DNA from 2 places in the Pseudoalteromonas sp. S4741 genome. Region 1 is predicted to be linked to the other one. Evidence: predicted binding sites of a transcription regulator. Region 1 holds the regulator's gene; the other holds the start of a gene.
The links. Region 1 encodes sigma-54, which starts transcription at its own class of promoters, with help from an activator protein. Its sites were predicted from a motif close to GTTGGCACGNNNNTNGNNT; they were not measured.
Positions count from the first base shown of each region.

Region 2: the regulator sigma-54 is predicted to act here: its motif matches at 1,483-1,501, upstream of CWC30_RS00080 (TorF family putative porin).

Region 1 is NZ_PNCN01000063.1:13,914-17,291, reverse strand. It holds gene lptA (lipopolysaccharide transport periplasmic protein LptA) at 1-238, shown strand, start outside; gene lptB (LPS export ABC transporter ATP-binding protein) at 235-960, shown strand; gene CWC30_RS10600 (RNA polymerase factor sigma-54) at 1,030-2,529, shown strand; gene hpf (ribosome hibernation promoting factor) at 2,556-2,843, shown strand; gene ptsN (PTS IIA-like nitrogen regulatory protein PtsN) at 2,848-3,300, shown strand; gene rapZ (RNase adapter RapZ) at 3,320-3,378, shown strand, end outside.
Region 2 is NZ_PNCN01000001.1:18,892-22,269, reverse strand. It holds gene CWC30_RS00085 (hypothetical protein) at 68-1,231, shown strand; gene CWC30_RS00080 (TorF family putative porin) at 1,604-2,281, shown strand; gene CWC30_RS00075 (YIP1 family protein) at 2,476-3,186, shown strand; gene CWC30_RS00070 (efflux RND transporter periplasmic adaptor subunit) at 3,235-3,378, shown strand, end outside.

The DNA of each region.
Region 1 (3,378 bases):
CACCATCATGAGTGCCAGTGCGAATGAAGTACGTTACGATGTTTCGCAACGTTTTTTAACCTTAATCGGCGATGCCAGTATTGCTCAAGCAGGTCAAAAAATAACTGCTAAAAGTATCACCTACGATATAGAGCAGCAGTTAATTAGCGCAGAAAAAGACGAAAACTCAACAGACCGTGTACACACTATTTTAGTGCCTGTTGAAAACAAAAAAGAAGACGATAAAGGCCAACCATGAGCACATTAAAAGCAGAGCTATTAGCGAAAAGCTATAAAGGCCGTGAAGTGGTGAAAAACGTTGGTCTAGAAGTTGAAGCAGGCAGCATTGTCGGCTTACTTGGCCCCAATGGCGCAGGTAAAACCACGACCTTTTACATGATTGTAGGCCTTGTACCGAGCGATAAAGGTAAAATATCAATCGATGATCAAGATATCACTTTATTACCAATGCACAGTCGAGCTCGCCTAGGGATAGGATATTTACCACAAGAATCATCTATTTTTAGAAAGCTGACGGTTTATCAAAACTTAATGGCTATATTAGAAACACGTAAAGGGCTCAATAAGCAACAACGTGAAGATACCTTAAATAATTTACTTGATGAATTTAGTATTCAGCATATTCGTGACAGCCAAGGTATGGCTCTGTCAGGTGGTGAGCGTCGCCGTGTTGAAATTGCGCGAGCATTAGCAGCAAATCCTAAATTTATACTACTAGACGAACCCTTTGCAGGGGTTGATCCTATCTCTGTATTAGATATTAAAAAGATTATAGAGCACCTTAAAAACCGAGGAATTGGCGTATTGATTACAGATCACAACGTCCGCGAAACACTTGATGTTTGTGAAAAAGCCTACATAGTTTCTCATGGGGAGTTAATTGCATCAGGCACTCCAGAATATGTATTAAACGATAAAACAGTACGCGATGTTTATTTGGGCGAGCAGTTCAAGCTCTAATATGTGTGTTATTCCACTAAGCATCTGCTAAGATTAATCATACTAATTTAAAAGGATTGTTAGAGATAAATGAGGCAATCATTACAGCTGCGCATGGGCCAGCAACTTACAATGACTCCACAGTTGCAACAAGCAATTCGCTTATTGCAGCTCAGTACATTGGATCTCCAGCAAGAAATTCAAGAAGCACTCGATAGTAATCCCTTGCTTGAAGTTGAAGAACAAGATTACAGTGAAGATGCTGCGGGTAAAAACGAACAAAAAGCCGATACCGATGAATCAACGCTAAGTGCTTCAGCTGATGAAAAACCTAGCGAATATGAGCAAGATAGCGGCGAAGCCATGACCAAAGACACCATTAGCGATGATATGGCAATGGATGTTACATGGGATGAATACATGAGCGCAGCACCTGCCTCTTCCTCGGGACCAATGCCTGAAGATGAATCAATTTATCAAGGCTCTTCAACTGAAACGCTGCATGAATATTTAATGTGGCAATTGCAACTGACGCCATTTAGCCCAACAGATGAAGCCATCGCGATTGCAATCGTAGAAGCTGTGGACGATTCTGGTATTTTAACCCTTAGCTGTGAAGAAATATTAGAAAGTTTTAATCAAGAAAACGACATAGAAGATGAAGTTGAACTTGATGAAATAGAAGCCGTTTTAAAGCGTATTCAGTTATTTGATCCGGTAGGAATAGCCGCGCGTAGTTTACAAGAGTGTTTGTGTATTCAACTAAATCAGTTTGACCAAGACACGCCTTTTTTAAACGAAACAAAAATGATCTTAACCGATCACATTGACTTACTGGCTGCGCGTGATTATCGCACGTTAATGAAAAAAACTAAGCTCAAAGAAGATGAGCTTAAAGAAGTCATGACGTTAATTCACACGCTTAGCCCAAAACCCGCTGACACTATTGTTAGAGAAGAGTCTGAGTACGTTATTCCTGATGTGTCGGTTAAAAAAGTGAAAGGCCGTTGGGTGGTTGAACTAAACCCAGATAGCATGCCTAAAATTAGGGTAAACAGCCAATATGCAGCTATGTCGCGTACGGTTAAATCAAGCGGCGATAGCCAGTTTATTCGCTCACACTTACAAGAAGCTAAATGGTTTATAAAAAGCTTAGAAAGTAGAAACGACACACTGCTTAAAGTAACTAACTGTATTGTGCAACAACAACAGGCCTTTTTTGAACATGGTCCTGAGGCGATGAAGCCTATGGTACTTAATGACGTGGCCGAAATGGTAGAAATGCACGAATCGACTATTTCACGTGTTACTACGCAAAAATACATGCACACACCACGCGGTATTTTTGAGCTTAAATATTTCTTTTCAAGCCATGTAAGCACTGAAAATGGTGGCGAATGTTCATCGACAGCAATACGCGCATTAATTAAAAAATTAATCGCTGCAGAAAACTCAGCTAAACCATTGAGTGATAGTAAAATTGCAGATATATTGGCTGAGCAAGGAATTAAAGTAGCAAGGAGAACTATTGCAAAGTATCGCGAATCTCTAGCTATTCCCCCGTCAAATCAACGTAAAAGTTTGATTTAAGGCGTACAACAAAGAGGAAAATGTTTATGCAACTGAATTTAACTGGTCGCCATGTAGATATTACCGACTCGCTTAGAGACTACGTAAATAGTAAATTTTCGAAGTTACAGAGGCACACTGATCACATAACGAATGTGCACGTTATTCTCGATGTAGAAAAACTAAACCAAAAAGCCGAAGCAACCGTTCATGTTAGTGGCGCTGAGATTTTTGCTTCTACTGAACACCAAGATATGTATGCCGCTATAGACTCGCTGATTGACAAGCTAGATCGTCAAGTAATTAAACACAAAGAGAAACTTGCTCGACACTAACACTATGAAATTAAGCTCACTTATCTGTCAGGACTGCAGTAAAGCTGCGGTCCTTTTTAATAGTAAAAAAAGAATTTTAGAATTTATCAGTGAATTGGCTCACAATAAACTGCCCTATTTAACACAACAAGATATTCTTAACGCGTTAACCGCCAGAGAAAAACTAGGGAGTACAGGTATAGGTCGAGGAATTGCAATTCCTCATGGTCGTATGAGTGGTGTACAAGAGCCTCTTGCTCTTATATTAGTGAGCGAAACGGCTATTAATTTTGATGCGATAGATAACAGACCGGTCGACATTTTTGTTGCCTTAATTGTACCTGATGGTGACAATAAGCAGCATTTAAAAACCTTAGCCACTATAGCAGAAAAGCTCAACGATAAAGAATTTTGTAAGCAATTACGAGCGGCAAAATCCGACAATGAGCTGTATCAAGTAATTGTAAGTCAACCGTAGTAACAATTAAGGGTGATAAATGGAATTAATAATTATAAGTGGTCGCTCAGGTTCTGGTAAATCTGTTGCGCTGCGTGT
Region 2 (3,378 bases), on a different contig from region 1:
GCTATTGGCGTATTTGCGCTAAAATAAAGCAGCTAAAAAATGTATCTACTCGGAGACTCTACAAGGCATGAAAAAACTGCTAATTTCACCGTCAAAAATGGCGCTAGGCGAACAAGAAAGTCAAATTTACCAAAACATCTTGAAGCAAGCTTCAGAACTAAGCCTAAACCTAATGGCCGTGAAAGTAGAAAACCACCCAGAGGATTTTTTAGGCTGGTGTTATGAGCTACTAAGTGCAAGTAAAGACCGCATAAATTACGACTTACTAGAGCCACAACAACTGCCAGTTTTAAAAAAGCTGCACGACCAGCTAACCTCAGCAATTAGCTTTTTACAGCTAAAAACATTACGGGTAGCACCTTGGCCGGTAGTGAGTATGTTTGTAGAACAACATAAAGAACTGGTGGCACTTGATGAGCAATTACGTTTAACTGCTTATATCTCAGACCTACGTGAACAACCATTAAAAGACATGATCCCTGAAGACTTACTCGCTTTTAGCGGTAAGCACATGGCGTCACTCGACCCGAGTACTTATAACTTTGATGTAGAATGGTTTGCCTCTACAAAAAGTGCTAAAGGCTTTCACCAGATGTTGGCTGACTTGCCAGGTGCATTTGACGATGCCCTGAGCAATATCCCACTTGAGGGTGATGTAGCGCAAAGTAATTACCAACAATTTGTAATTGCTTACTTGAGTGCATTTAATGGCAGTGATGAAAAACCAACACTAGCGCCTGCAACCCGTTTATTAGCAATGCGCCGCCCTGATGTATTTACACCGATTAGTAACAGTCGCTTAGATGCACTTTGCTCCGCACTTGGTATCACCAAATTAAATAATCGTGACTTTGAGCGTTACTGGCAAGATGTAGTACAAAGCATTCACGCTATGTCATGGTTTAAAATGGCCAATGCTGGTAATGAACTAGAAACTCAGTTAGTGGATATTAAAGCGCTAATACCTTGCTTTTTTTATTATGCAGATACGAATACTGCAGATAACTCTAACTACATTAAGCTACTAAATAAACCTACACGTAGCACTTCTAGCAGCAGTAAAGCGCCACGCCGCGGCAAAGAATCGGCTGAAATATTAGTGGACCGCGCCCTTGCTGCTGATGACATCCCAGAGCATATTCGTGCTAAGCGTGATTCTATTATTAGCGAAGTACAAAAAGGCCGTGGTGTAAACGAAACAATTACACTTATGCGTACCATTTTTGGATAAAACGTATATCAAACGCAATTAGCTTTAATAAACTAGCTTAACGTTAGGGTCTGTAGACCTTTCAAGGTTAAATTTTCAAAGGCCAATAGATCCTAATATAGATAGCCTGGTAGCGCTCTAATGGTGCAGCCAGGCTTTTTTTGCACCAGCAGTGTGTTCTTTCCTTACATACTTTTCACAAAGCGTCTTTGCGCATAATTTCAACACCTTGTTTTATAATATAAAATTTATTTTTTATTGAATAAATGGAAGCTGGCACATACAGTGCAATCCTCCCCTGCAGTAACATAATAATACGCCGCCGTTCAAAAGGTTGTAGTCGTTTATAATAAAAAACCTTGGCGTGCAAAATCATACAATGGGAAATGAAACATGCTAAAACTACAAAAAACAATACTCATCAGTGCATTGGCATTAACAGGAATGACATCAACTACTGCATTTGCCGAAGTAACAGCCAATGCAGCCGCTACTTCTAACTACTTATGGCGCGGACAAGAGCAAACTGGGGGCGATGCAGCTGTATCTGGCGGTATTGATTACGCTAATGAATCTGGATTTTATGCGGGTACGTGGGCGTCAAATGCGTCTTGGGCCGATGAAATGACCTACGAACTAGATTTATACGCCGGTTTTGGCGGCGCTATTAATGAAAACGTAAGTTATGACGTAGGTTATATTTATTACGCTTACCCAGATGCGGCATCAGGTGCCGATGCTGATTTTTCAGAAGTTTACGGTAGCATTAGTGTGCAAGGTTTTACATTTGGTGCGGCCGTACTTGCAACATCTGCTGCCAGTGGTGATGGTACTGATTTTGGTGATTCACTGTATTTAAACGCCGATTACAGCTTCGCTGTTGGTAGCAATGGCACTGAAATGGCGCTACACATAGGGCATTACTCAGGCGATTTCATCGGTGATGACAATATCATTGATTATGGCGTATCAGTTTCTAAGGATGGTTTTACCTTTGGCCTATCTGATAACGACATGGACGGCTCAGATGTTAAAGCTTATGTAGCCTACGCTGTCGACTTTAGCTTATAAAAAGAATGTGTTACTTGCTGCAACACTAAGGGCCGAAAGGCCCTTTCTCGTTTTAAATAACTTAACTAGATCTAATCACGCCACACCTTGTTAACAAACCGTTACAATTAATAAATCAACTTACCTCGCTTTTACCTTAGTATATGACTGATAACTATATAGTTCACTATTGAAAAAATCATAAAGGAATAATCATGAAGTCATCTGACGCGCTATCTGCTTGTATCGACATTTTTATCAGCCCAAGCAAGGCTTTTAATGGGCTAAAAGAAGCTAAAGGCTGGTCTTGGCTTGCTTTTGCACTTCTCGCTCTAACCCTTGCAGCCTCTGCTTATACATTTTATACCACTGCAGACTCACAATTTATTTTAGACCAGCAGGTTGCTGCAGCGAGTGTGGATGCCACAATCGGCGAGAAAAAAATGATCCGTCAAAGTATGGAGCAAAGCCTCGATAACCAAGTGTGGTTTGCAATTGGCGGGGGTATTTTCGGCCTTCTTTTTATAAATGCACTCCTATCTGGGTATTACATGTTGATATCTAAGCAAGACCCTGATGCTAATTATAGCTATGGTGCGTGGTATGGTTTTGGTGTTTGGAGCATGATGCCCATGGTTATTTCAAGTTTAGGTGTTGTTGCGCTAGTTCTTACAGCCAGTAACAATGAATTACCTATTAGTTTATTCAATTACGCGTCTATAAATCAGTTATTTCTGGGATTAGAGCTTGGAGATAGCTTCTATAATATGATGGAGAGTTTAAGTATTTTTAGTCTTTGGAGCATAGCTTTGGTTGCTATTGGGTTAAAGTGTTGGACTAATTTCAGCTTTAATAAAGCACTTCTTTTTGCTGCGCTACCGACCATTATCATTTACAGCATCTGGACAATTATTATTGTTGCTTAAAGGAATGTAGGCAAACTTTTCTGCCTACTCATAAATACGGAAATAAAAATGAAAAAAGCGATTATCATTACCCTTGCAATTGCAGCTTTTATTGCTCTTGTTGTATCAAAGCAAATTACTGGCGATGAAAAAGCACCAGAGGTAAATGTTGCACAGGTTGAGCAAGGTAGTATTGCAGACTCCATTATGGCC